3 regions of the Streptomyces sp. NPDC056224 genome follow, and region 1 is predicted to be linked to each of the others. Evidence: riboswitches for the same ligand, from Rfam matches in the RefSeq annotation. Region 1 holds a riboswitch; each other region holds the start of a gene.
The links. Region 1 has a riboswitch for cyclic di-AMP ahead of ACFCZ1_RS37145 (transglycosylase family protein). Riboswitches for the same ligand answer to the same signal wherever they lie in the genome.
Positions count from the first base shown of each region.

Region 2: it holds a riboswitch for cyclic di-AMP, as region 1 does, so the genes downstream of both, ACFCZ1_RS23920 (peptidoglycan DD-metalloendopeptidase family protein) here and ACFCZ1_RS37145 (transglycosylase family protein) in region 1, are expected to answer to the same signal.
Region 3: it holds a riboswitch for cyclic di-AMP, as region 1 does, so the genes downstream of both, ACFCZ1_RS15945 (M23 family metallopeptidase) here and ACFCZ1_RS37145 (transglycosylase family protein) in region 1, are expected to answer to the same signal.

Region 1 covers NZ_JBHJTK010000073.1:2,478-11,911, reverse strand. Annotated here, with positions in the region: gene ACFCZ1_RS37175 (YfhO family protein) at 1-1,245, opposite strand, end outside; gene ACFCZ1_RS37170 (SurA N-terminal domain-containing protein) at 1,470-2,093, shown strand; gene ACFCZ1_RS37165 (nucleoside triphosphate pyrophosphohydrolase) at 2,150-3,160, shown strand; gene ACFCZ1_RS37160 (globin domain-containing protein) at 3,183-4,364, opposite strand; gene ACFCZ1_RS37155 (cytochrome P450) at 4,516-5,820, shown strand; gene ACFCZ1_RS37150 (transglycosylase family protein) at 5,924-6,973, shown strand; cyclic di-AMP (ydaO/yuaA leader) riboswitch at 7,249-7,421, shown strand; gene ACFCZ1_RS37145 (transglycosylase family protein) at 7,425-8,132, shown strand; gene eno (phosphopyruvate hydratase) at 8,405-9,434, shown strand, end outside.
Region 2 covers NZ_JBHJTK010000022.1:62,371-71,804, forward strand. Annotated here, with positions in the region: gene ACFCZ1_RS23905 (ATP-binding protein) at 1-1,309, opposite strand, end outside; gene ACFCZ1_RS23910 (MBL fold metallo-hydrolase) at 1,744-2,943, opposite strand; gene ACFCZ1_RS23915 (SGNH/GDSL hydrolase family protein) at 3,056-3,841, opposite strand; gene ACFCZ1_RS23920 (peptidoglycan DD-metalloendopeptidase family protein) at 4,006-4,971, opposite strand; cyclic di-AMP (ydaO/yuaA leader) riboswitch at 4,976-5,178, opposite strand; gene ACFCZ1_RS23925 (tyrosine-protein phosphatase) at 5,463-6,254, shown strand; gene ACFCZ1_RS23930 (aspartate aminotransferase family protein) at 6,273-7,733, opposite strand; gene hpnH (adenosyl-hopene transferase HpnH) at 7,730-8,761, opposite strand; gene ACFCZ1_RS23940 (1-hydroxy-2-methyl-2-butenyl 4-diphosphate reductase) at 8,767-9,375, opposite strand; gene shc (squalene--hopene cyclase) at 9,387-9,434, opposite strand, start outside.
Region 3 covers NZ_JBHJTK010000010.1:168,056-177,489, reverse strand. Annotated here, with positions in the region: gene ACFCZ1_RS15965 (restriction endonuclease) at 1-1,334, opposite strand, end outside; gene ACFCZ1_RS15960 (DNA topoisomerase (ATP-hydrolyzing) subunit A) at 1,443-3,896, opposite strand; gene ACFCZ1_RS15955 (M16 family metallopeptidase) at 4,087-5,451, shown strand; gene ACFCZ1_RS15950 (M16 family metallopeptidase) at 5,472-6,839, shown strand; cyclic di-AMP (ydaO/yuaA leader) riboswitch at 7,045-7,204, shown strand; gene ACFCZ1_RS15945 (M23 family metallopeptidase) at 7,217-8,020, shown strand; gene ACFCZ1_RS15940 (GntR family transcriptional regulator) at 8,204-8,881, shown strand; gene ACFCZ1_RS15935 (HPr family phosphocarrier protein) at 9,275-9,434, opposite strand, start outside.

The DNA.
Region 1 (9,434 bases):
CACGTACCCCCACGTGGTCGTCAGGGTGCTCCCGCGCGCCCACAGCGCCGCGGCCGCCAGCAGGCCCGCTCCCGCCGCCAGCGCGCGCGGCCCCGGCGGCCTGGCCGCCAGCCCGGTCCAGGCGGCGAGCACGGCGATCCCGGCCAGCACGAACGTCTGCCGGTACGGGCTTCCGTTCGGGGTCGCGAACAGGTGCCAGGCCAGGTGCGTCGGCGCCCACTGGAGGGAGAGCGCCACGGCCGCCGTCAGGCCCGACCACGCCAGCCGGGTGCGCGGCGGTACGGCCCGGTGGAAGGGGAGCGCCGCCACCAGCAGCAGGGTCCCGGTGCCCAGGAAGACGGCGGGGGAGGAGAAGGAGTACGTGGCGGGCAGCAGCCGGGCGAACAGGTCCGCCCAGGACACCGGCCTGAACTCCTTGACCCAGCCCGGGTAGGCCTGCCCGGAGCTGAGGAACAGGGGCACCAGGACCGGCGCCGCGAGCGCGATCCCCAGCACGGTCGTCGCGGCCCCCCGCCCGATCACGGCCAGCCGGGTCGCCGCCCCCTCGCGCGTCAGCAGCACCCGTACCAGCAGCACCAGCGCCGCACCCAGCGTCGCCATGTAGGCGGTGTAGAAGTTCGCCGTCCAGCAGACGGCCACGACCAGCGGCGCGAGCACGATCCGCCGCCCGCGCAGGGCCCATTCCCCGGTCAGGCACAGCAGGGGGAAGGCGATCAGCCCGTCGAGCCACATCGGGTTGTAGGAGGCCTCGATCACCGACCAGCCGCACAGTGCGTACGAGGCCCCGAGCAGGCCCGCCGCCCACCAGGCCCCGCGGCGCTGCGTGCGCAGCAGCCAGGTCATCGCCGCCGCCGCGGCCGCCGTCTTGAGGACGGTGACCACGTACACCGCGAGGTCTATGCCGTCGCGCGGGAAGAGCCCGATCAGGACGGAGAACGGGCTGGTCAGGTAGGTCCCGAGGTCGGGCAGGAAGCTCGTGCCGTATCCGGACTGCCAGTTGACCAGCAGACCGCCCCGCGCGCGGCCGTGCAGGAGGTCCCACAAGTGCGCGTGGAAGGGGACGAACTGATTGCCGAGGTCGTTGACGCTGCGGTGGCGCGGGCCGTACGGGAAGACGCGGGCCACGGCGTCCCCGGCGCACACGGCCACCACCGTGAGCAGGGCGGCCAGGGCCGAGCCGAACAGGCTCGGGCGGCGCGGTGGGTGGCACGGCGAGCCGTGCGGCGAGCGGTGCGGTGTCGACATGGTGGGCCGACCCTGGCAGCGCGGGAGGACCGGAGGGTGGCCGCGGAGTGACTCCGGCACGAACAACCGCGCACCCCGACACCCCGACACCCCGACACCCCGACACCCCGACACCTCGGGAATCGTTGGTCGAACAGGTGGCCCGGACCACCGCGACCTCATACCATCGATCACCGCACGGCCCTTGTGCACCGACGCACAATCTCCCGGCCCTGGAGGCTCCTTTGCACCGTCGCACAGCGCTCTCCGTCTCCGCCGCCCTGCTCCTGGCGGCCCCTCTGCTGGCCGCCTGCTCGGGCGAAGCCCGCCCCGGTACCGCGGCCGTCGTCGGCGGCGAACGCATCACCACCTCCGCACTCCAGGCCCAGGTCAACGACGTGCGCGCGGCGCAGAACCGGACCGGGCAGGCCGCCGCCGAGCTCATCGCGAGCACCCCCAACCTGGAGCGGGAGCGGCTCGACTCGCTCCTGCAGAACCGGATCATCGACAAGATGGCCGCGACGGCCGGGATCACCGTCTCCGCCAAGGAGATCGAGGACGAGCACAAGGCGTACGTGGAGGACAACAAGGGAGCGGAGCAGTTCGAGGCGCTGCTCCTGCAGAAGGGCCACATGGCCCCCGGCCAGGTCGACCGGTTCCTGCGCGACCGCGTGCTGCTCACCAAGCTGGCCGCCAAGTACGGCAACGGGAAGCTGGAGGAGCCGGCCCGGGCCGCCGCGAAGGCCCTGCGCATCGAGGTCAACCCGCGCTACGGCGCCTGGGACGCCCAGCAGATCAAGCTCGGCACCGGGGAGACGCCCTGGATCACCCAGCGGACCCGGCCCGAGCAGGCACCCGCCGGAGCCTGATACCGCCCGGGGCCCCTCCGGGCCGGAGCCCGGCGGAACGGAGGTAGGTTCGGAGGGTGACCGACCACGCCCCCTCCGAATCCACCACGGCCGAGCCCACCGGCCGCATCGTCCTGCTGACCACCAGCCACCGGGTCGCCCCCGGCGTGCTGTCCTGGCCCGCGTGGCAGGCCCTGCACGCCGCGGACCGGGTGGTCTGCGCCGACCCCGGCCACCCGCAGCTCCCGTACCTGCGGGAGGCGGGCGTCGAGGTGGTCCACGAGAGCCCGGAGGCGCACGCGCTGGTCGAGGCCTGCGCCGGCGGCCGCACCGTCGTGGTGCTCCCGGGCGGCGAGGGCGACCAGCGGCTCACCGACGGGCTGGCGCGCCTGGCCGGCTCGGGCCGGGTCGCCATGCCCGACCTGGAACTGCTGCCCGGCTCCTACGACCTGCCGGGGGCCCGTCTGCTCGACCTGGTCCAGGTGATGGACCGGGTGCGGCGCGAGTGCCCGTGGACCTCGCGGCAGACCCACCGGGGGCTGGCCAAGTACGCGATCGAGGAGGCGTACGAGCTGGTCGAGGCCATCGAGGACGGCGACCGGGAGGAACTGCGGGAGGAGCTCGGCGACGTCCTGCTCCAGGTGGTCTTCCACGCCCGGATCGCGGAGGAGGGAACCGGGGACGCAGGCGACCGCGACGAGGCGTTCTCCATCGACGACGTGGCCGGGGCCCTGGTGGAGAAGCTGATCCACCGCCACCCGCACGTCTTCGGCGACGCGCAGGCCGAGACTCCGGAGGACGTCAGCGCCCACTGGCAGCGCACCAAGGCGGCCGAGAAGCGGCGGGAGTCCGTCACGGACGGGATTCCGGTGGGCCAGCCCGGCCTCGCGCTCGCGGCCAAGCTCGCGGGCCGGGTCCGTGCGGGCGGCGTGGCCGTGGAACTGCCCCGCGGCGAGGGCATCGGGTACGAGCTGCTGGCGCTGGCGGCGCGCGCCGAGGCGGAGGGGATCGACCCCGAGACCGCGCTGCGCGCGGCGGCCCGCGCCTACCGGGACGCGATCCGTGCGGCCGAGGGCGTCGGCGAGTAGCCCTCAGCAGCGGCAGGACGTCTCAGTCGTCCCGGGGCGCGCGGCCCGCGGGGTTGTGCCAGTGCGGTGACGGGCGGTTCAGGAACCATTCCCCGAAGCCCAGCGGGCGGCCGTCCGGGCCGTGGCCCCTTCCGGCGGCGGGGACCGCGTCGTGGAAGATCCGGCCGGGGCGGGCGCCGAGCTCCTCCAGGAGGTACGCGGTCTCCTCGACGAACGGCGGCGGCCCGCTGAGGTAGACGTCCTGGTCCGGCCACAGGGCCCGGTTGCCGAGCGCGGTGGCCAGCCGGTCGGTGGCCTGGTTGCGGTGCCGCCCCGGGGCGGGCGTGATGTAGGTGACGCCGAGCCAGTCGCGGGCGGCGGCCCACTCGTCGATCAGCGGGCGGTCGTAGAGGTGGGCCGGGTCCCGCCCGACCACGAAGAGCCGCACGTCCTGATCAGGAGGGTGCTTCCCGAGATCCTCCAGCATGGCCCGGACCGGAGCCCAGCCGGTCCCCGCGGCGATGAAGCAGGCCGGGCGGTCCGCACGGCGGAAGGTCAGCTTCCCGCCGGCGGCGGCGAGCCGCAGGCTGTCGCCCGGCCGGACGTCGCGGACCAGGGCGGTGCTGACCCGGCCCCGCTCGATCCGGCTGACGTGCAGGTCCAGGGTGCCGTCGGCGCGCGGTGCGTTGCCGATGGAGTACGTGCGCCAGGTCCGCGGGACCCGCTCGCAGCTCACGCTCGTGTACTGGCCGGGTACATAGGGGAAGGGTGCGTGCGGTTCCAGGGTCAGCACGCCGATGTCCTGGCCGTACCGGAGGTGGCGCACGACTTCGGCGTCCCACCAGGGCGGGTCTTCGCTCGCGGCGGCGCCGGCCGTCATCGCGTCGGCGATCACCTGGTACGCCTCGCTCCAGGCCTTCTCCACCATCGGCGTCCACGCCGATCCGGAGGTCGCCGCGAGGGCGGCGAGCAGGCTTGTCCCCACGGCCGCGTAGTGCTCGGGGCGGGCCTGGAACTTGCGGTGGTCGCGGCCCAGCTCGTGGAGATAGGGGACGAGGGTCCCCTTCTCCAGACGGGCGATCACGTGGGTGAGCGCGGCGAAGAGCCGGTCCCGCTGTCGCTCCAACTCCTCGAAGGAGGACGGGAAGAGCTCACGGATGCCGGGGTTGTGCCAGAACAGGTGGGAGTAGAAGAACTTGACCGCGTGCTCGGCCCGTCTCTCCACTACCGCGAAGCTGCTTTTCAAGATCCTCACATCCACAAAACCGAAAGTAGGAATGTCGGGGAAGGCGAGGTCAAGTGATGGCGGATCTACGGACAGCCGCGACGAACCACCCATATGGGATCGCGGCCGGATGCCGGGATACGGTCAGCAGGTGCATGAGCAGACTCCCGCAGCCCCCGCCGACAGCCCTTCGACCCCCCCTTCCGGCCGGGGACCGACCCTGTTCGACTGGGAGTTCGCGACCGATCCCTACCCGGCCTACGCATGGTTGCGCGAGCACGAGCCGGTGCACCGCACCAAGCTCCCCAGCGGGGTCGAGGCCTGGCTGGTCACCCGGTACGCGGACGCCCGCCAGGCCCTCGCCGACCAGCGGCTCAGCAAGAATCCGGCCCACCACGCGGAGCCCGCGCACGCCAAGGGCAAGACCGGGATCCCGGGGGAGCGCAAGGCGGAGCTGATGACGCACCTGCTCAACATCGACCCGCCGGACCACACCCGGCTGCGGCGGCTGGTGTCGAAGGCCTTCACCCCGCGCCGGGTCGCCGAGTTCACCCCGCGCGTGCAGGAGCTCACCGACCACCTCATCGACAAGATCGTCGAAAAGGCGGGGGGCGCGGACAGGGGGGAGGCCGATCTCATCCACGAGTTCGCCTTCCCGCTCCCCATCTACGCCATCTGCGAGATGCTCGGCGTACCGCGCGAGGACCAGGACGACTTCCGCGACTGGGCCGGGATGATGATCCGGCACGGCGGTGGTCCGCGCGGCGGGGTCGCCCGCTCGGTGAAGCAGATGCGGACCTACCTCGGTGAACTCATCCACCGCAAAAGGGACGATCTGGGCAATGACCTGATCTCGGACCTGATCCGGGCGAGCGACCACGGCGACCACCTCACGGAAGCCGAGGCCACCGCCATGGCTTTCATCCTGCTTTTCGCCGGTTTCGAGACCACCGTGAACCTCATCGGCAACGGCGTCCACTCCCTCTTCATGAACCCCGGCGAGCGCGAGCGGCTCCAGCGCTCCCTCGCCGCGGGCGAGAGCGGCCTGCTGGAGACCGCGGTCGAGGAACTCCTGCGCTACGACGGCCCGGTGGAGCTGGCCACCTGGCGGTTCGCCACCGAGCCGCTGACCCTCGGCGGGCAGCCGGTCGCGGCCGGGGACCCGGTCCTGGTCGTCCTGGCGGCCGCCGACCGCGACCCCGCGCGGTTCGCCGAGCCGGACACCCTCGACCTCTCGCGCACCGACAACCAGCACCTCGGGTACGGGCACGGCATCCACTACTGCCTGGGTGCTCCGCTCGCGCGACTTGAAGGACAGACGGCGCTTGCGACTTTGCTCACGCGTCTGCCGGATCTGGAACTCGCGGTTCCGCCAACTGACCTTCGCTGGCGGGGTGGTCTGATCATGCGTGGCCTGCGCACCCTTCCCGTGCGCTTCACACCCCGAAACATCTGAAGGCCCGCTGACCGGGAGTCAGCCGACGACCCGAGTTGTGACAATCGTTCGAGGGCCGCTAGGTTCTGCCGTTACCCAGCCGTTATGCGAAAGGTGCAGCCTCATGCGTTCCGGGAACGGCCGTCACAGACGCCCCCGTCAGGTGCCCGCGATAGTCGTCACCGCAGGAGTCACAGGCTCCGCGCTGGCCCTGCCGCTTCTTGCCGCCACCAACGCCTCCGCGGCCGACACTTCCACGTGGGACAAGGTCGCCGAATGCGAGAGCGGAGGCAGCTGGAGCGCCAACTACGGCAGCGGCCAGTACGGCGGCCTCCAGTTCACCCAGGACGAGTGGCAGAGCGCCGGCGGCTCCGACTTCGCCGAGCGCGCCGACCTCGCGAGCCGGTCCCAGCAGATCGCCGTGGCCGAGCGCGTACTGGCCTCCCAGGGTCCGCAGGCCTGGCCGCTGTGCGCGGCGTCGGCCGGACTGGACGGGCAGAGCCCCGCCGCTGCCGTCGACCCCGGCCTGCCCGGCGGTCCGGTCAAGACCGGCCCGGCGCCCTCCCGCCCGGACAGCGCCGTGCCCTCCACGGGGAACGGAAAGCCCTCCACGGACTTCGGCGCCCCGACGCCCGCCCCGAGCCCGTCCGCCACCCCGCCGTTCGTCGTCCCCGACGGCCCGCTCGCGCCCTCCCTCGGGCTGCCCGTCATGCCCTCGCCGGACGAGGTGACGCCGACCCCGGCCGACCCGGGCACGCCGACCGCCCCCGTGGACCCGAGCGCGCCCACCACGCCCCCCGGCACCCCCGGCCAGCCCCCGGTGACCCCGGCCGACCCGACGGCGCCCACGACTCCGGGCACCACGCCGGACCCGACGGCTCCGGCGACCCCCGGTGCCCCGGGCGCCTCCACCGACCCCACCGCGCCGCCCGTCACGCTGGCCGAGGGCGGCGGCAAGCACCGCGGAGCCCCCGCGGCCGAGGCGCCGGTCACATCTGATGCCGCGTCGGACCCCTCGTACACCGTTCAGGCGGGCGACAGCCTGGCCACCATCGCGGATGCCAAGGGGGTCAAGGGCGGCTGGAAGGGGCTCTACGCGGCCAATGAGCAGGTCATCGGCGGGAACGCCGATCTGATCAAGCCGGGCCAGAACCTGGATCTAACCGCTCAATAAGGGCACTTCGGCCACCCGGAAAGAGTTGATTGTCGGTTTTCTGCAAGTGAGACATGTGTCTCTTCCGGTCAACTGGCGTGTCTTGTCCCGGGGCTTCCGCAAACCCCGCCCTCACCTGCGCAAATCTCCTTACGGGGAGCGCAAGTAGGGGCCGTTTCTCCCCGATGGCGGTCGTTGAACATCGGGGAGGGACGTGTCTACCTTCTGAATCGCTCGCCACCGCGAGCTCCTTCGACCGCATCGCCGAATCCTGCCGGCGGACGGGGGGAACAGTCGTCGCGCAAGCGCCGAAGGCAGGAGCGGGGGAACCAAGGTAGGCGCCGGGAGCGGCCGTTGAGAGACGGTCACGCCACCGGCTAGGGGTTAAGACGTGCGCTAGGTCGCACGGCCGGGCAACTCACTCGCCCGAACCCGACAGCTCACCTCGTAGGCGTCGGTGAGGAGAAACTCCATGCTGCTTTCCGGCAAGGGCAAGCACCGCCGCGGTACCGCCATCGAGCGGACCGCCCGCATCGTCACGCTCGCCGGTGTCGCCGGTGTGGCCGTCGCCGCCCCCCTGATGGCCGCCGGCTCCGCGAGCGCCGCCACGTCCTCCGAGTGGGACCGCGTCGCGCAGTGCGAGTCCGGCGGCAACTGGGCCATCAACACGGGCAACGGCTACTACGGCGGCCTGCAGTTCTCGTCGTCGACCTGGGCCGCGTACGGCGGCAAGTCGTACGCCGCGCAGGCCAACCAGGCCTCGAAGTCGCAGCAGATAGCCATCGCGGAGAAGGTCCTCAAGGGCCAGGGCAAGGGCGCCTGGCCGTCGTGCGGCGTGGGTCTGTCGAACTCCTCCTACACCGGCGGCGGTGCGGCCGAGACTCCGAAGCAGACGGAGAAGAAGACCGAGACCAAGAAGACCCAGCCGAAGAAGACCGAGCCGAAGAAGGAGACGAAGCGCTCCGAGGCCCCGGCCCCGACGACCCGCTCCGAGCGCTCCGAGGCCCCGGCCCCGAAGACCGGCAACGGCTCGTACGAGGTCAAGTCCGGCGACACCCTGGGCACCATCGCCGAGGCCAACGGCGTCAAGGGCGGCTGGGAGAAGCTCTTCGAGCTGAACAAGGACATCGTCTCGGACGCCGACCTGATCTTCCCGGGTCAGAAGCTGAAGCTCAGCTGAACGCTGCGGCAATAGCCGCAGCGGTCGCGGCACCACGCACCACCCCCACCGCCCGGCGCGTCTCCCCCCACGCGCCGGGCGGTGGTGTGTGCGGCGGCAGACCCTCCGTCATCCGGGGGCGTATGTCCCGGAAGAGGGGTATTCGGGCCCTTTTTCGTCCCAGGGACCGAGCGGTCGGCAGGGTGAGTGCTCGGATCCGGTTAGGCTCTAGTCGGCAAGGCCATCCCACGGCCTGACGCCACCGCACACCCAGCGTCACATCCCAGAAGGAGATGCTCGTGCCGTCCATCGACGTCGTCGTAGCCCGGGAAATCCTGGACTCCCGAGGCAACCCCACGGTCGAGGTCGAGGTGGGCCTCGACGATGGCAGCACCGGCCGTGCTGCTGTTCCGTCCGGCGCCTCCACCGGTGCATTCGAGGCCATCGAGCTCCGTGACGGTGACCCCAACCGTTACATGGGCAAGGGTGTCGAGAAGGCCGTCCTCGCCGTCATCGAGCAGATCGGCCCGGAGCTCGTCGGCTACGACGCCACCGAGCAGCGTCTGATCGACCAGGCCATGTTCGACCTGGACGCCACCGACAACAAGGGCTCGCTCGGCGCCAACGCCATCCTCGGCGTGTCCCTCGCCGTCGCGCACGCCGCGTCGGAGGCCTCGGACCTTCCGCTCTTCCGCTACCTCGGCGGTCCGAACGCGCACCTGCTGCCCGTTCCGATGATGAACATCCTCAACGGTGGGTCGCACGCCGACTCCAACGTGGACATCCAGGAGTTCATGATCGCCCCGATCGGCGCGGAGTCCTTCTCCGAGGCGCTGCGCTGGGGTGCCGAGGTCTACCACACCCTCAAGAAGGTCCTGCACACCAAGGGCCTCTCCACCGGCCTGGGCGACGAGGGCGGCTTCGCCCCGAACCTGGAGTCCAACCGCGCCGCGCTCGACCTCATCATCGAGGCCATCAAGCAGGCCGGCTACACCCCGGGCAAGGACATCGCGCTCGCGCTCGACGTCGCCGCGTCCGAGTTCTTCAAGGACGGCAAGTACGAGTTCGAGGGCCAGTCCCGCTCGGCCGCCGAGATGACCGACTACTACGCCGAGCTCGTCGAGGCGTACCCGCTGGTCTCCATCGAGGACCCGCTGTTCGAGGACGACTGGGCCGGCTGGAAGACCATCACCGACCGCCTCGGCGCCAAGGTCCAGATCGTCGGCGACGACCTCTTCGTCACCAACCCGGAGCGCCTGGCCCGCGGTATCGAGGAGGGCTCCGCGAACGCCCTGCTCGTGAAGGTGAACCAGATCGGTTCGC
Region 2 (9,434 bases), on a different contig from region 1:
CCGCGCGCGGCGGGGTCACCCGCACCGGCTCCAGCGGCGGCACCGCCGCCGACTCCCCGGTCCCCCACGAGGTGGCCCGGGAGCCACCCGCCGCGTCGGCGGCGCTCGGCGCCTCCGCGCCCAGCAGCTCCTGAGGCAGCACCAGCACGGCGAGCACGCCGCCGTAGATGTTGGACTTGAGCTCGACGGCGATCCCGTGCCGGCGGGCCAGCGCGGAGACCACGAACAGGCCGATCCGCCCGTCGGCGAGAAGGTGTCGGACGCTGAACTGGTCGGGGTCGCCGAGCAGGGCGTTCATCCGGTGCTGTTCCTCGGCCGGCATGCCCAGCCCGCGGTCCTCCACCTCGACCGCGATCCCGGCGGTGACCCGTTCGGCGCGCAGCACCACATCGGTGTCGGGTGCGGAGAACACCGTGGCGTTCTCGACCAGTTCGGCCAGCAGGTGTACCACGTCCGCCACGGCGTGGCCGCGTACGCTGCCGCCCGCCGGGGGCACGACCTTGACCCGGGTGTACTGCTCGACCTCCGCCACGGAGGAGCGCAGCACCTCGCTCAGGTCGATGGGCCGGGTCCACTGACGGCGGGACGCGGCGCCGCCGAGCACGGCGAGGTTCTCGGCGTGGCGGCGGATGCGGGTGGCCAGGTGGTCGACGTGGAAGAGTTCCTTGAGCAGGTCCGGGTCCTCGACCGTGTCCTCCAGGCCGTCCAGCAGCGAGATCTCGCGGTGGACGAGGGACTGCAGCCGGCGCGCGAGGTTGACGAAGACCTCGACCTTGCGCTCGCTGTCGGACGGCGCGGCCGGGCCGGCCAGCCGTACGAGCGCCGTGTGGGCCTGTTCGCGGGCGCCGCGCAGCTCCTGGGAGAGCAGCCAGAACTCGTCCACGCCCGCCGGGTCGGTGCCGAGCGGTGGTCCGGTCGGTCCGCCGCGCACGGGGCGGGGCGGGGTCTCGCCCCGCTCCAGCCGGTCGGCGGCCGTCCGCAGTTCCTGGCGTCCGCGCGCACTGGAGCGGCGCAGTGCCTCGCACCGGTCCCGGACGGCCTTGGCCGCCCGCTGGGCCCCGAGCAGGGCGGCGGCGAGGGCTCCCAGGACGAGCAGGGCGCAGCCGGTGAGCACCGGCCAGAGCCGGGCGTCCCGTTCGCCTGCTCCCCCGCCGAGTTGGAGGGTGAAGATGACCGCGGCGGCGCCGCTGAGCCCGGCGGCGAGCGTCGGCAGCACGGCGGCGCGGACCAGTTGGGGGCGTATCTGCCGGGCCGGACCGGTGACGGCGTGTCTCGACGGGGCGTGGCGGGCGGCGCGGAGTCCGGACATCGGCGTCCTCGGTACGTGGGGCCCGGCCCCCAGCGTTCCCGGGGCCCGGTGTTGATCACCGGATACCCACGCTAGACCGCACCATCCCGACCCGGACGGTCAGTTGGGGAAGTTCACGGGGGTGCTTCCCGCTCCCGGTGGAGCGCTCGCACAGCCGCCCGAATCCGCCGGGGCGCCTCCCGCGAGGACCGGCAACGGCCCCGTGCCGCCGGGCTCCCGGGCCGCCTTGCCTACCCGCTCCCGCGCCCCGTGCCCCCGCCCCCGTGCCCCCGCCCCCGACGGCCGGGGCGTCGCGCCCGCCGCGGGCGTACGCCCACCTCGGGTACGCCCACCTCGGGCACGCCCACCTCGCGCACGCCCGCTCCGGGCTCGCCCGGCTCCCAGCGGCCCCGCAGCCGAGGGGCGGGGCCGCCCGGCCGCGGGGCCCCGGTACGTCAGGACCCGACGGCCTCGGGCTCCTCGCGGATCACGGCGTGCGGCCGCGCCGCCGTGACCGGATGCGGGGTCGCGGCCGGGGTGACCGCGGCGCCCGCCACGAAGGGCCGCCACCAGGGTTCCGCCGGGGCATCGGCGGAGCCGGGCTCGAAGGGCTGGCCCGGGATCGGCAGGGCGATGGCCGATCCGGTCTCCTCGGCCGCGGCCAGGGTGCCCTCGCCCGGTTCGTCCCACGGGTGGAGGGCCAGGTTGAAGGTGCCCCAGTGGATCGGCATCATCGTGCCGCGCGGGGCTCCGCCCTGGAGGTCGAGGTGGGCGCGCATGCCCTCCCCGGGGGTCATGTGGATGTCGGGCCAGTACTCCGAGTAGGCCCCGATCTGGATCATCGTGGCGTCGAACGGCCCGTGCTCGGCGCCGATCTCCTTGAAGCCGGGGAAGTATCCGGTGTCCCCGCTGTGGTAGATGCGGTGCTCGTCGCCCGCGACGACCCAGGAGGCCCACAGGGTGTTCTGCTGGTTGCGCAGCCCGCGTCCGCAGAAGTGCCGGGCGGGGGTCGCCGTCAGCGAGAGCCCGGCGACCTCGGTGCTCTCGTTCCAGTCCAGCTCGCGCAGCCGGTCGGCCGGTACGCCCCAGCGCTCCAGGTGCGCGCCGACGCCCAGCGGGACGGCGAAGACCGTGTCCGTACCGGCCAGCGCCTTGATCGTCGGCAGGTCGAGGTGGTCGTAGTGGTCGTGCGAGATCACCACCACGTCGGCCGTCCCCAGCGAGGCCAGGGGCACCGGCACGGGGTGCAGCCGCTTGGGGCCGGCGAAGGGGAAGGGGGAGCACCGCTCGCCCCACACGGGGTCGAAGAGCACCCGTCGGCCGTCGATCTCGGCGAGCACGCTGGAGTGGCCCATCCAGGTGAGCCGCAGACCGCTCACGGGCGGCTTCGCCAGCTCCGCGAGCGTCGTCGGGTACACGGGGATCGGCGCGCCGGGATTGCGCCGGAGCCGCTCCTCCTTGTGGAAGTAGATCTTCGCGAACTCCGCCATCGACCCCGAGGGCCTGGTCCGGGCCCCGACCGGATTCTGGAAGACGCCGTCGGCGAAGTTCGGCGAGCGGCGGATCCTCTCCAGCCGGGCGCCGGACGGGTCCGCGCCGAAGGCTTCGGGCCGCAGGGCACGCAGCCGTGGACGCAAGGGACGGGAGCCGGTCAAAGCGCCTCCTGGGAGGATGGGGTCAGGACGGTCGTCGCACTACGACCATCCCAACGCACACGCGCCCCGGAGGATTCCGCTCGCGGCTCCCGTCCGCACCGCCGGTCGCCCCCTACAACGGGAGCAGGTCCGGTCGCTTCGCCTCCACGTGGTCCCCGGAGGACTCCCCGCGCAGCCGTCGGCCGATCCACGGCGCCAGGTGCTCGCGCGCCCACTGGATGTTGTCCCGGGTCACGTCCACCGAGCCGCGCGGCCGCTCCGGCGGCCACGGCTGGTCGGGGTCGGCGGGCACTTCCAGCCCCAGCACCTGGGCGGCGCGCAGTGCGACCCGCGTGTGCCCCTCGGGTGACAGGTGCAGCCGGTCGGCGTCCCAGGCCCGCCGGTCCTGTACGGATTTCAGCGACCAGAGGTCGAGCACCGGGCAGTCGTAGCGGTCGGCGATGGCGCGGACGTGCGCGCTGTACGTCGCCACCTTGCCGCGCAGGTGCTTGAGGACCGGCACGCCCCGGGTGTCGAAGCCGGTGGTGATCATGACGTGGCCGACGGCCCCGGTAAGGTCGGCGACGGCGGCCTCGAACCGCTCCGCCACGTCGTCGGGGTCGCTGCCGGGCCGGATGATGTCGTTGCCGCCCGCGCAGAAGGTCACCAGGTCGGGCGCGAGCTCCTTGGCCCGCGGGACCTGTTCGGCCACGATCTGGTCGAGGAGTCGGCCGCGCACGGCCAGGTTCGCGTACCGGAAGTCGTGCTCGTCACGCCGGTCGGCCAGGAGCACGGCGAGCCGGTCCGCCCAGCCGAGAAAAGAATCCCCGGGTCCCGGGTCCCCCACGCCCTCGGTGAAGCTGTCCCCGATCGCCGCGTACGAGCCGATGGTCTTGAGTGTCGTCGTCGTCGCTGCCACGAGACGACATCCTTCACTCCCGTACACGACCTACGCCAACGTAAGCAGGGGTTGACGGACCGTGATCTTTACCACGCGGGGGATAAGGAATAGGTACACGTGAGGCCGGGACCCCCCTCGGGGCCCCGGCCTCACGCGTGCCTGCGTTCCGGCGGCGGGTGCCGTCAGATGCTCACGCCCTTCGAGCGGAGGTAGGCGAGCGGGTCGATGTCCGAGCCGTAGGACGGGCCCGTGCGGATCTCGAAGTGGAGGTGCGGGCCGGTCGAGTTGCCGGTGGAGCCGGAGAGACCGATGCTCTGGCCGCCGGTGACGCTCTGACCCGCCGAGACGGACAGCACGGAGAGGTGGCCGTACTGCGAGTAGGTGCCGTCCGTGTGCTTGATGATGACCTCGTTGCCGTACGCGCCGGCCCAGCCGGACGAGACCACGGTGCCCGGGCCGACGGCCTTGACGGTGGTGCCGGAGCTGGCGATGAAGTCGACGCCGGTGTGGTAGCCGGAGGACCACATGCTGCCGGCGACCTTGTACTGGGTGGATATCCCGCCGCTCACCGGGGCCACGAAGCCGGAGGCGGACCGCTGCGCGGCCGGCGCCTCGGCGGCGGCTTCGCGCTGCACCGGGGCGGCCTTCTCGGCGACCTTCTCGGCGGGCTTGGGAGCCGACTTCGGAGCCGGCTTCGCAGCGGCCTTGGGAGCCGGGGCGGGAGCCGGGGCGGCGGGGGCGGAGTCGGGTGCGGCCGCCGCGCCCTTCGCGCCCAGGGTCAGCTTCAGGCCGGGGTGGATGAGGGAGGGGTTGGTACCGACGGCCTCGCGGTTGTCGGCGTACAGCCGCTCCCAGCCCCCGGAGAGGTGGCGCTCTGCGGCGATCTTGGAGAGGTAGTCGCCGGGCACGACCGTGTAGACGGTCGGCGCGGCCTCCACGGCGGCGGTCGGGGCCGCCTGGAGCGAGAGGGGAAGCTGCGGCGCCACGGCGGGGGCCGCGGCAGGCGCGGCGGCCGGAGCGGGGGCCGCCTGGGCGCCGGCGGCACCCATCAGGGGCAGCGCGAGCGCCGCACCGCCGGTGCCGGCGACGGCGAGACCGCGGGAGATGGAACGGGACTTGGGACGGCGGTGCTTGCCCTTTGCGGACATGGCGAATTCCTCTCCGTCGCCTGCGAGGTGAGCTGTCGGGTTCGGACTGGAGATGTCCGGCCGTCCGTGAACGGAACATGGGCGGCTTAACCCCGAGCCGTCCCGGAAAGATCCGGAACAGCGGCTTACCTGGTTCCCCCGCTCCTGCCGAGCGCGTGAATAGTTGGGTGCGGTTTCCGGGCGGCGGCAGGATTCGGCGGTCCACCCGGATGGATCGCGAAGGTAATCCCATAAGGCCGTACACAACAAGCCGTGAATTCCCTGACGGAATAACAGGGATGAGGGACCGCCGGAATTCCGGTCACCCTGCGTCCCGCCCCCACCGCCAACAACCGCTCCGGCCGGGCCATTCACCCTTCGCGATCAGGCACGCACGGTCACCGTATGATCTGGCTCACGGGGCCGCGTCCGATCTCGCCGCCGTTCATGGCAAGTTGGCGCCAAGTAGCTTAATTCGGACAGATGACCCACCACGAAGCGGAGGAGTTCCCGTGACCCAGCAGATACAGGAGCCGGAACTGTCCGGAGTGCGCAATTTCCGCGACGTGGGGGGATTGCCGACTTCCGGCGGGCGAAGGGTCAAGGCGGGACGACTGTTCCGAAGCGGACATCTCGCGCATGCCACCGAAACCGACGCAGAATTCCTCGCCTCGCTCGGCCTCCACACCGTCTTCGACTTCCGCAACAACGCCGACCACGCCCTGGAGGGGCCGGACGTCGAACTGCCCGGCGTCCGGAACGTCAACATCCCGCTCTCGGACCCGGCCGACGGCCGGGAGTTCTGGAAGATGGTCCGCGACGGCGACCTCGACCAGCTCCGCGCCATCCTGGGCGACGGGAAGGCCGCGGCCCGGATGGAGAGCTCGTACCGCGGGATCATCAAGCACCGCACCGGCGAGCACAGCCGGGTGGTGCACGCCCTCGCCGAGGACAGCGTGCCCGCCCTCCTGCACTGCGCGGCCGGCAAGGACCGGGCGGGCCTGTCGATCGCCGTCACCCTGCTCGCGCTGGGCGTCGAGCGCGAGGCGATCGTGGCGGACTACCTGGAGTCGAACGCTCCGCACCGTCGCTACCGGGTACGCCGCAGCGGCGGGTCGGCCGAGGCCCGCTCCCCCGAGGCGATGGAGCTGCTCGCCCCGCTCTTCGATGCCCGCGCCGAGTACCTGGAAGCGGCCTTCGACACCATCGACGGGCACTGGGGCGGTGTGGACCGCTACCTGGCGCAGGGCCTCGGACTCACGCCCGAGACCCTCGGCCGGCTGCGGGAGCGGCTGCTCGACTGACGACGCCGCCGCAGGCCGTCACCGGTTGCCGACGGCCTGCTTCACCAGGGTCCTGCCGAAGTCCCACATCAGCCCCGAGCCGCCGTGCGCCTCGTCCATGACGTCCCGGAAGGCGCCGACGAACCGGTCGACGTCCCGCTCGTCCACGATCAGCGGCGGGATGAGCTTGATCACTTCGAGGTGGTCCCCGGACACCTGGGTGAGGATCCGGTGCTTCTGCAGCAGCGGCACGACGACCATCTGCGCGAAGAGCCCCTTGCGGGCCGCCTGCAGCATGGTCCACCGGCTGCGCAGCCCCAGCGAGGACGGCCGGCCGAACTCGATGCCGATCATCAAGCCGCGCCCCCGCACCTCGTGCAGCAGCTCGTACTCGCCCACCAGGGCGGCGAGCCGCCCGCGCAGCAGGTCCCCCACGGCGCGGGCACGGGCCACGACCTCCTCGTCCTCCATGACCGACAGCACCGCCAGCCCGGCCGCCATCGCCTGCGCGTTGGAGCCGAAGCTCGCGGAGTGCACGAGCACCCGGTCCATGGACGAGTAGACCTTCTTGAAGATCCAGTCCTTGCCCAGGGTCGCGCCGACCGGCACGTACCCACCCGACAGGGCCTTGGCCACGCACACCAGATCCGGTTCCACGCCCGGCTCGTGCTGGTACGCATAGAAATCGCCGGTGCGGCCGAGGCCGGTCTGCACCTCGTCCGCGATCAGCAGGGCCTTGTGCCGGCGCAGCAGCTCCTGCGCCGCGAGCAGGAAGCCGGGCGGGGCGGCGAGCACCCCCTTGCCCTGGATCGGCTCGACGACGAAGGCGGCCACGTCGCCGCGCTTCAGCTCCCGCTCCAGTGCGCCCAGGTCCCCCAGCGCGACCTTCGTGTCGGGGAGCAGCGGCGCGAAACCGTCCCGGAAGCCGCCTTCGCCGTTGACCGAGAGCGACCCCGTCGTGAGCCCGTGGAAGGCGTGGTCGCAGTAGAGGATCCTGGGCCGCCCGGTGGCGTACCGGGCGAATTTCAGGGCCGTCTCCACCGCCTCGGTGCCGCTGTTGCCGAAGAAGACGCGGTCCAGGTGCGGGCTGTACGAGAGCAGCTTCTCCGCGAGCAGCCCGGGCAGCGGCTGGCAGTCGAAGCGGGTGAGGTCGGCGAGCTGGGCGTCCAGGACGTCGTGCAGGGCGCGGCGGACCACGGGGTGGTGCCGGCCCAGGCCCATCACCCCGAACCCGGCCAGCATGTCGAGGTAGTCGTTGCCCTCGGCGTCCCAGAAGTGGGCTCCCTCGGCCCGTTCGTAGACCTTGTCGAAGCCGATGGTGTGCAGCATCCGGGGCAGCTGGTGGTTGAGGTGCCGGGCGTGCAGCTCGTACCGCTCGCCGCCGCGCTCGGCCAGCAGGGCGCCGAGGTCGAAGCCACTGTGCCGGCCGCCCTTCCCCAGGCCGCCGGGGCCCAAGCCGCCCGGGCCCTGTCCGCCCGGGCCTTGTCCGGCCGGCGTCATGCCGACTTGTCCCGGTTGCCGCCGACCGTCTCCCTGGCCGCGCGCAGGGACTCCTTGAGGGAGCCCATGGTGGCGAGGACGGCGGTCGGCTCGTAGCCGCAGTGCGCCATGCAGTTCGCGCAGCGCGGGTCCTTGCCCCGGCCGTACTTGCTCCAGTCGGTGTCGTTGATGAGTTCCCGGTACGTGGGCACGTAGCCGTCGCTCATCAGATAGCAGGGGCGCTGCCAGCCGAAGAGGGAGTAATTCGGAATGGCCCAGGCCGTGCAGGGGAAATCGGCCTTTCCTTCCAGGAAGTCCAGGAAGAGCGGCGAGTGGTTGAGCCGCCAGCGCCTGCGGTTGCCGCCCGCGAAGGCCTTCCTGAAGAGTTCGCGGGTCTGTTCCACGCCGAGGAAGTGCTCCTGGTCGGGGGCCTTTTCGTAGGCATAGGCGGGCGAGATCATCATCTCGTCCACCTGGAGTTCGTCATTCAGGTAGTTGAGTACCTCGATGATCGTCTGCGGAGTGTCCGTGTTGAAGAAGGTGGAGTTGGTGGTCACCCGGAACCCGCGCCTCTTCGCCTCCTTGATGGCCGCGACGGCCTCGTCGAAGACGCCTTCCTTGGCCACCGACTCGTCGTGCCGTTCGCGCAGGCCGTCGATGTGCACGGCGAAGGCGAAGTACGGGGACGGGGTGAACTTCTCGATCTTCTTGCGCAGGAGCATGGCGTTGGTGCAGAGGAAGACGTACTTTCGCCGCGCCACCAACTGACGGACGATCTCGTGGATCTGCGGGTGCATCAAGGGCTCGCCGCCCGCGATGGACACCATGGGAGCGCCGGACTCCAGCACGGCGCCGACCGCCTGGGCCACCGGCATGCGCTGCTTGAGCACCCCGGCCGGATGCTGGATCTTCCCGCACCCTTCACAGGCCAGGTTGCAGGCGTAGAGCGGTTCCAGCTCGACGATCAGCGGGAACTTCTCACGCTTCCGCAACTTCTGTTCGAGAAGATAGGTCCCGACCCTGATGGTCTGGCGCAGCGGCATGGCCATCTGGCTCACCTCCTGGGGAGCAGCAAAGAACGGTGCCATTCGTAGAACGCGGGCAGTACGGCACGTAGTACGCGGAAGGCCGATATTCCACCGCGGACGGTGCCGATACGGACGAGCTCATGCTCCGGAGCGTCCACGACCACCCGGACGGCCGCAACCGGACGGCCGCTGCCACGGGTGGCGGTCCGCAAAGTGGCCGCGGACTCCATGTCGACCGCGATCGCGCCGGTGGCGCGCAGCCGCGCGCGCTCCTGGCCGCGGACGACGTGGTCGGATCCGGTCAGTACGCCGATGTGCACGGCACGGCCCGGGGCGGCCCGGGCCAGCGCCTCGGCGAGCAGGGGGGTACCCGTGCACGGGACGGCCCCGTGCGCGTCCCGGGTCTCCTCGGCGAGGACCAGGTCGCCGGGGTTCATGCCGGGGACCAGCCCGGCGCAGAACCCGGTCGCGAGGACGGCGGCCCGGCCCATCCCGGGCCGGGCCAGTGCCCGGCCCACGGCCCGCTCGGCGGCGCGCGGGCCCATGCCCGTGCGCAGCAGGGCGTACGCGTCGGGCGCGCCGCGGCCCGCGCCGCGCAGCGCCGCCTGCTCGATGCGCAGGGCGCAGGCGACCATCAGCGGGGTGGTCACCGGATCTCCACGGCCGCGGGCCCGGCCGCGGCGCCGGGTTCCCC
Region 3 (9,434 bases), on a different contig from region 1:
GTCGGCGGCACGGTGTTGCGGTAGCGCTTGACCTGCACCACGATCCGTCCGCCCCGGATCGGGGCCGGGTCCAGCGCCTCGACGTCCACCCCGCCGTCGCCCGACCGCTGGGTGGTCACCGCCTCCATGCCCATCGCCCGGAAGAGCTCGGCGACCAGGTTCTCGAAGGCGATCGGGTCCATCGCGAAGAGGTCGGGCTCGTCCTCGTCGCCGCCCGCGTGCCCGCCGTGGCTGACGACCCCGCCGCCGACCTCGTCGGGCCGGCGCCCGGGGCGTACCGCGGTCAGCTGGTCGGGCCGCGCCGACAGCTGCCCGCGCAAGCCTTCCACCAGGCAGTCCACCGCGCTGACCTGCTCCAGCCGCAGTTGCTCGAAGGCGGGCCGGGCCGCCGACACGGTGGCGAGGACGATCTGCGCCTCGCGGCCCGTCGCCGGATCGTGGTCGTCCACGAAACCGTTGACGACCACCGAGTCCAGCGCTCCGAACTCGTCCGCGGCGTAGAGCTCACGCACCACCAGGAGCACGCACTGCGCCAGCAGGTCCCGGTACAGCGCCCGCCGCTGCGTGGCCGGGCGGGCCGTCTCCTTGTCCTGGCCCGTACTCGACACGTACCGCACCGACTTGGCCTGCGGAACCACGGAGTACCCCGGCAGCTCCCAGTCCAGTGCCAACTGGCGCGCCCCCGGGTCGTACGCTGCCGCCACCTGCCTCGGCAGCGCCTCGGGCCAGGCCGTCGAGGCGTACAGGGCGGCCGAGAAGTACTCCACCACGGCCTCGGCGTCGCCCGCGCGCAGCCTCCCGGCCAGCTCTACCAGCCCGTCGTTGTGCCCGCGGATCCCGGCCAGCTGCTCAGCGGCCCAGCGGTCGTACTGCTGCCGGTATGCCGCCAGCTGGCGCTGCCGCTGGGCCTCAGCGGCGTTCGCGGCCTGCCAGGCCTGCGTGTACCGGGCGTGAGCCTCGCGTTCGGCCTGCGCCCGCCGGTTCGATCCGAGCGTCCAGCCCGAGCTCTGCTGGAACTGGTGCAACTGCGGCATCGGCACGGGGTGCGCCAAAGTGCCCGGGGAGAAGGGTTCGAGCCGCTCGGACCGGACCAGCCCGGCCATCCGGAACGCCGGCGCCCGGCACCCCGTGGCCAGCAGGCCCTGCAGGGCGGCGACTTCCGCCTCGATGTGCTCCGTACGCCGTCGGGCCTCGGCCTCGCGGTACTGCCGGTCGGCGGCCTGCTGCCGGCGCCGCCGACGCTCCGCCTCGCGCTGCTGGATCACCTGCGTCTGCTGTATCCGGCGCTGAGCCTCCGCCCAGTCCCCGATCACTCCGCCCGAGCGACGACTCATCAGCTCTGTTCTCCCGCCCCACCCGCCAGTGCCAAGAGGGAAAACATTAGTCGCCCTTCAGGTGGTACGTCCCCCGTCGGGCGTACCACCTGAACGCCGTCGTACGTCCTACAGCGCGGCTCCCGCCAGCGCGCCGACGGTCGCAGGCAGCGCCGTCCCCGAGCCGTCCCGGCGCGGGTCCACGGCCGGAAGCTCGGCCGGAGTGCCGTTCGCCGACGCCGCCCGGACCGGAGAGTTGCCCGCCCAGGCCAGAACCAGCACGTCCTCACCCTTCAGGAACCGCTGGCAGCGCACGCCACCGGTGGCCCGGCCCTTGCGCGGGTACTGGTCGAAGGGGGTCAGCTTCCCGGACAGCACCGAGTCGTCCAGCGTCCCGTGGGAGCCCGCCACCGTGAACACCATCGCGTCCCGGGCCGGGTCGACCGCCGAGAAGTGGATCACCTTGGCGTTGTCGGAGAGCTTGATGCCCGCCATACCGCCCGCCGGGCGGCCCTGCGGGCGCACCTGGCCCGCCGGGTAGCGCAGCAGCTGGGCGTCGTCGGTGAGGAAGACCAGGTCCTCCTCACCCGTGCGCAGCTCGACCGCGCCGACGATCCGGTCGCCGTCCTTGAGGGTGATGACCTCCAGCTCGTCCTTGTTGGCCGGGTAGTCCGGGACGACACGCTTGACCACGCCCTGTTCGGTACCCAGGGCCAGGCCCTGCGAGGACTCGTCCAGCGAGGTCAGGCAGATCACCTTCTCGTCCGCCTCCAGCCCGGTCAGGAACTCCGTGATCGGCGCTCCGCCCGCCAGGGCCGGTGCCGCCGCCGTGTCCGGCAGCTGCGGCAGGTCGATCACGGACAGCCGCAACAGGCGCCCCGCGGAGGTCACCACGCCCACCTCGGCCCGCGCCGTCGCCAGGACCTGCGAGACGATGAGGTCGTGCTTGGCGCGCTTGCCGTCCGCCTCCGCCAGCGGCTCACCGGTCACGGTGCGCGCCAGCAGGCCCGTCGAGGACAGCAGCACGCGGCAGGGATCGTCCGCGACCTCCAGCGGAACCGCCGCGATCGCCGTGCCCGCCGACTCCAGCAGCACCGTGCGCCGCTCGGTGCCGAACTTCTTCGCGACCGCCGCCAGTTCCGCGGAGACCAGCTTGCGCAGCTCGGTGTCGGACTCCAGGATCCCGGTCAGCTCGTCGATCTCGCCGGTCAGCCGGTCGCGCTCGGACTCCAGCTCGATCCGGTCGAACTTCGTGAGCCGGCGCAGCGGGGTGTCCAGGATGTACTGGGTCTGGATCTCGCTCAGCGAGAACCGCTCCATCAGCCGGGCCTTGGCCTGCGCGGAGTTGTCGCTGTCCCGGATGAGCCGGATGACCTCGTCGATGTCGATGAGCGCCACCAGCAGGCCCTCGACCAGGTGCAGGCGGTCGCGGCGCTTGGTGCGGCGGAACTCGCTGCGCCTGCGGACGACCTCGAAGCGGTGGTCCAGATAGACCTCCAGCAGCTCCTTGAGGCCGAGCGTCAGCGGCTGCCCGTCCACCAGGGCCACGTTGTTGATGCCGAAGGACTCCTCCATCGGCGTCAGCTTGTACAGCTGTTCCAGGACGGCCTCGGGGTGGAAGCCGTTCTTGATCTCGATGACCAGGCGCAGGCCGTGGGAGCGGTCGGTGAGGTCCTTGACGTCCGCGATGCCCTGGAGCTTCTTCGAACCGACCAGGTCCTTGATCTTCGCGATGACCTTCTCGGGGCCGACCGTGAAGGGCAGTTCCGTGACGACGAGGCCCTTGCGGCGCGCCGTCACGTTCTCCACCGCCACCGTCGCGCGGATCTTGAAGGTGCCGCGGCCGTTCGCGTAGGCGTCCTTGATCCCCGAGAGCCCGACGATCCGGCCGCCCGTGGGCAGGTCGGGACCCGGCACGAAGCGCATCAGCGCCTCCAGGTCCGCGTGCGGGTAGCGGATCAGGTGGCGGGCGGCCGCGATGACCTCGCCGAGGTTGTGCGGGGGCATGTTGGTGGCCATGCCGACCGCGATCCCGGACGCGCCGTTGACCAGCAGGTTGGGATACGCGGCGGGCAGCGCGACCGGCTCCCGCTCCTGGCCGTCGTAGTTGGCGGTGAAGTCGACGGTGTCCTCGTCGATCGACTCCGTCATCAGCGACGTGGCGTCGGCCATCTTGCACTCGGTGTAACGCATCGCGGCCGGCGGGTCGTCGTTGCCGAGCGAACCGAAGTTGCCGTGGCCGTCGACCAGGGGCAGCCGCATCGAGAAGGGCTGGGCCATGCGCACCAGGGCGTCGTAGATCGACGCGTCACCGTGCGGGTGGAGCTTGCCCATCACCTCGCCGACGACTCGGGCGCACTTCACGTACCCGCGGTCGGGGCGCAGACCCATCTCGTTCATCTGGTACACGATGCGGCGGTGCACCGGCTTCATGCCGTCCCGGGCGTCGGGCAGGGCACGGGAGTAGATCACCGAGTACGCGTACTCGAGGAAGGAGCCCTGCATTTCGTCGACGACGTCGATGTCGAGGATCCTCTCCTCGAAATCCTCCGGCGGCGGGGTCTTCGTGCTGCGGCGGGCCATCGCTGCGCGGCTCCTTAACCAAGAATGAGTGTGCTGGGGGTCTGACGCGGACCATTGTGGCCCGAGGCACCGACAACGCCGACTCCGACCCAGGGTGTGACCCGGGAACTTATCCGGCGGTCGACGCGCTTGCATACAGTGGCAGGTCTGACAGAAATCTCTGCATCGCGATCGAAGGGACCACATGCCCATGGGTCACACGGCCACAGCCCAGGCCGGCTCCGGCGGCCTGACAGCGACCGAACACCGGCTGGCCAACGGCTTGCGCGTGGTGCTTTCCGAGGACCACCTGACCCCGGTCGCCGCGGTATGCCTCTGGTACGACGTCGGCTCGCGCCACGAAGTCAAGGGACGAACCGGCCTGGCTCACCTCTTCGAGCACCTGATGTTCCAGGGTTCGGCGAGCGTACCGGGCAACGGTCACTTCGAGCTGGTCCAGGGCGCCGGAGGCTCCCTGAACGGCACCACCAGCTTCGAGCGCACCAACTACTTCGAGACGATGCCGACCCACCAGCTGGAGCTCGCGCTGTGGCTGGAGGCGGACCGCATGGGCTCGCTCCTGGCCGCCCTGGACGACGAGTCCATGGAGAACCAGCGCGACGTCGTCAAGAACGAGCGCCGCCAGCGGTACGACAACGTCCCGTACGGCACGGCCTTCGAGAAGCTGACCGCCCTCGCGTACCCCGAGGGCCACCCGTACCACCACACGCCGATCGGCTCCATGGCCGATCTGGACGCCGCCTCCCTGGAGGACGCGCGCGCCTTCTTCCGCACGTACTACGCGCCGAACAACGCGGTGCTGTCGGTCGTCGGCGACATCGACCCGGAGCGCACGCTCGCCTGGATCGAGAAGTACTTCGGCACCATCCCCGCGCACGACGGCAAGCAGCCGCCCCGTGACGGCTCCCTGCCCGACGTCATCGGCCGGGAGCTGCGCGAGGAGATCGTCGAGGAGGTCCCGGCGCGTGCGCTGATGGCCGCCTACCGGCTCCCGCACGACGGCACCCGCGAGTGCGACGCCGCCGACGTGGCGCTGACCGTCCTGGGCGGCGGCGAGTCCTCACGGCTCCACAACCGTCTGGTACGCCGCGACCAGACGGCCGTCGCGGCAGGCTTCGGCATGCTGCGCCTGGCCGGCGCGCCCTCCCTGGGCTGGCTGGACGTCAAGACGTCCGGCGGGGTCGACGTGCCCGACATCGAGGCGGCCGTGGACGAGGAGCTCGCGCGGTTCGCCGCCGAGGGCCCGACGGCCGAGGAGATGGAGCGCGCCCAGGCGCAGCTGGAGCGGGAGTGGCTCGACCGGCTGAGCACGGTCGCGGGCCGCGCCGACGAACTGTGCCGCTTCGCGGTGCTCTTCGGAGACCCGCAGCTGGCCCTGACCGCCGTCCAGCGCGTCCTCGCCGTCACCGCCGAGGAGGTGCAGGCCGTGGCCGCGGCCCGGCTGCGCCCGGACAACCGCGCGGTGCTGGTCTACGAGCCGATCACCGCCGACGCCGACGCCGCCGACGAGTCCGACGAGAACGACGCGAACGAGAACGAGGGGGCGGAGCAGTGAGCGACACCGCAGCCGTCACGATGACCTTCCACCCGCGCCCGCAGGCCGGGGAACCGCAGCCGTGGGCCTTCCCCGCCCCCGACCGCTCGGATCTGGCCAACGGCCTGACCCTGCTGCGCTGCCACCGCCCGGGCCAGCAGGTGATCGCGGTCGAGGTCAACCTCGCCGCCCCGCTGGACGCCGAGCCCGAGGGCCTGGACGGCGTGGCCACCATCATGGCCCGCGCGCTGTCCGAGGGCACCGACAAGCACTCCGCCGAGGAGTTCGCGGCCGAGCTGGAGCGCTGCGGCGCCACCCTCGACGCGCACGCCGACCACCCGGGCCTGCGGGTCTCCCTGGAGGTTCCGGCCTCTCGGCTGCCCAAGGCCCTCGGCCTGCTCGCCGAGGCCCTGCGCGCGCCGGCCTTCGCCGACGCCGAGGTCGACCGCCTGGTGCGCAACCGGCTCGACGAGATCCCGCACGAGCTGGCCAACCCGCAGCGCCGCGCCGCCAAACAGCTCTCCAAGGAGCTGTTCCCGGCCTCCCTGCGGATGTCCCGCCCCCGCCAGGGCACCGAGGAGACGGTCGCGCGGATCGACTCCTCGGCCGTACGCGCCTTCTACGAGGCCCACGTACGCCCCGCCACGGCCACCGCGGTGGTCGTCGGCGACCTGACCGGCATCGACCTGGACGCCGTGCTCGCGGACACCCTGGGCGCCTGGACGGGCAACGCCGCCGAGCCCCTGCCGGTGCCGCCGGTGACCGCCGACGACACCGGTCGCGTGGTCATCGTGGACCGGCCCGGCGCGGTCCAGACGCAGCTGCTGATCGGCCGGATCGGGCCGGACCGGCACGACCGGGTCTGGGCGGCCCAGGTGCTCGGCACGTACTGCCTGGGCGGCACCCTGACCTCACGCCTCGACAAGGTGCTGCGCGAGGAGAAGGGGTACACCTACGGCGTGCGCGCCTTCGGCCAGGTGCTGCGCTCGACCGCCGACGGCAAGGGCGCCTCGATGCTCGCCATCAGCGGCTCGGTGGACACACCGAACACCGGCCCGGCGCTGGAAGACCTCTGGAAGGTGCTGCGCACCCTCGCGGAGGGCGGCCTGACCGATGCCGAACGGGACGTGGCGGTGCAGAACTTGGTGGGTGTGGCCCCGCTGAAGTTCGAGACTGCGGCCTCGGTCGCCGGAACCCTCGCGGACCAGGTCGAGCAGGAGCTGCCGGACGACTACCAGGCGCAGTTGTACGCGCAGCTGGCCGAAACCGGGACGGTGGAGGCGACTTCGGCGGTCGTGAAGGCCTTCCCGGCGGACCGGCTGGTCACCGTCCTGGTCGGCGACGCGGCGCAGATCGAGGCGCCGGTGCGCGCCCTCGGGATCGGCGAGGTGAGCGTCGTCACCAACTGACGGCAGCGGTCGGCCAACTGGTCGATTCGGAAGGGGCTTCGGCGGGCTTGTCCGCCGGAGCCCTTTTTGTCCGATTGGTGGTGAGGTTGCTTTTATGTGGTGTGGCGTACGCAACAAAAAGGCGTGTCTGTTTGGCGATTGACTGATGATCCGCCTAGCGTCACCCGTGCTGCCCGTCAGTTGTACCCGCCGCGTCCGCGGCACCGGGCAGTGATCGCCGAGTCCCCGTCAGGCGCGAGCCTGGGGAGCCGGGGACCCACATGTGTCCCTGGGGTGAATCGGACCCCCTCGCAAGAGGAGGCCCGTAGGAGACCTTCCTGCTCCGAACCCGTCAGCTAACCCGGTAGGCGAGAAGGAAGGAAAGGATCAGCCCCTTCATGGCGTTTGGCAGTCGTCCCGCCGGCTCCGGTAAGCACCGTGGTTCCAGCCGTCTGAGCCGCAAGACCGCCGGCTACGCCGGCATCGCCGCCCTCGCCACCACTGGTGTCGTCGGCTCCCTCGCCGCTCCGGCCTTCGCCGCGGACAACGGCGACCACCACTCCACCCAGGACAACGCGCTCGGCGCCGTGGTCGTCGCCGAGGACCTCCAGGGTGACATCCAGGACCAGGCCGCGTCCCAGCACCGTGCCGCCGAGCACGCCGCCGCCCAGGCGCAGGCCGAGGCCGACGCCAAGCAGCGGGCCGCCGAGGCCAAGCGCCTCGCCGAGGCCAAGGCGAAGGCCGAGCGCGAAGCCGCCGAGCGTGCGGCCCGCGAGGAGGAGCGCAAGCGCCTCAACACCTTCGTCGCGCCGATCGACGGCTCGTACGTCAGCACGCAGTACAAGGCCGGCGGCGGCATGTGGTCCTCCGGCAGCCACACCGGCATCGACTTCCACGCCGCCTCCGGCACCTCCGTCCACGCGGTGGGCGCCGGCGTCGTGGTCGAGGCCGGCTGGGGCGGCGCGTACGGCAACAACGTCGTCATCAAGCACAACGACGGTACGTACACCCAGTACGGGCACATGAACTCGCTGGCCGTCTCCGTCGGCCAGCAGGTCACCGCCGGCCAGCAGATCGGCCTGTCCGGCTCCACGGGCAACTCCAGTGGCCCGCACCTGCACTTCGAGGCCCGCACCGGCGCCTCCTACGGTTCGGACATCGACCCGATCGCGTACCTGCGCTCGCACGACGTCAGCCTCTGACCCGCACCGCACCGCTTCACCGAAGGCCCCGGCTCACCGAGCCGGGGCCTTCGGCGCTCTCCGCCGGGTAAACGTTTCGCATTTCCGAGCGCTCTCGGAAATTATCGTGTGTTGCAATAGAGTCGCAGCACGCACGTGCGTGTCCCATGGGTGTGGCAGTCGGAAATAGGCGGAGGTTCGGTCTTGCGTATTCCTGCGCAGGCGGTATGCACGGCAATCCGCGACGACATCGTCTCCGGGGTCTTCGAACCGGGCGGCAGACTGACCGAGGAAGTGCTGGCCCGCCGGTACGGAGTCTCGCGCGTCCCGGTCCGCGAGGCGCTGCGGACCCTGGAGTCCGAGGGGTTCGTGACCACGCGGCGCCACGCGGGCGCCTGCGTGGCCGAGCCGACCGAACAGGAGGCCGCCGACCTCCTGGAGCTTCGGATGCTGCTGGAGCCCCTGGCGGCCGCCAGGGCGGCCCGGCGGCGTACCGAGGCCCACCTCAAGGTGCTGCGCGGGCTGGTGAGGCTCGGTCAGGAGCGGGCCAGGCGGGGCCAGGGCGAGGACCTGCGGTCCCTGGGCGCCTGGTTCCACGAGACGCTGGCCCAGGCCTCCGGGAGCCCCGGGCTGATCGCCCTGCTCACGCAGATGCGGCACAAGGTGTCGTGGATGTACGTGGTGGAGGCGCCGGCCCGGCCGGTCGAGTCGTGGGCGGAACACGGTGCGATCGTCGACGCGGTGGCGCGGGGGGACGCGGAGCGGGCCCGGACGCTGACGGCGATCCACACCGAGAGGGCGACGGCCGCGCACCGGCCGCGGCTCCGGCCGGCGGTGAGCACTTCGCAACCTGCCGTAAACATGGCGAGCGGCCGGCATTAACAGGGCCCGTATATAAAGGGGTGTATCCGGGCTCCGCTTCCGCGATTTCCGGTCGCGTGCGCGTGCCGCGCGCAGAATTGCCGGGGAGTCGAATTCCCGCGGATGCGCATTTCCGGTGGTGCCGAATTTCGACGCTTTCCGGGCTTCCGTATCCCCGGGCCGCCGAATGCGCGGTGCCCTCCCGCGCCCCGCACCGCCGTGCCCTCCCGCGCCCCGCACCGCCGTGCCCTCCCGCGCCCCGCGCCGCCGTGCCCTCCCGCGCCCCGCGCCGCCGTGTTCGCGCGCGGCCGTGTCTTCCGTGAGCCGCGGGTGACCCCGGAACCACCGGAGCCGCGGCCCCTGGTGGGGGACCGCGGCTCCGGCGGGTGTACTGCGCGGGTCGAACCCGAAGGGTCAGACGGTCTCGGGGAGCTCCTCGAGGCCCTCGGCGACCAGCTTCGCGAGGCGGTCCAGCGCGGCCTCCGCACCGTCGGCCTCGGAGGCGAGGACGATCTCCTCGCCGCCCTGGGCGCCCAGGCCCAGGACCGCCAGCATGGAAGCGGCGTTGACGGGG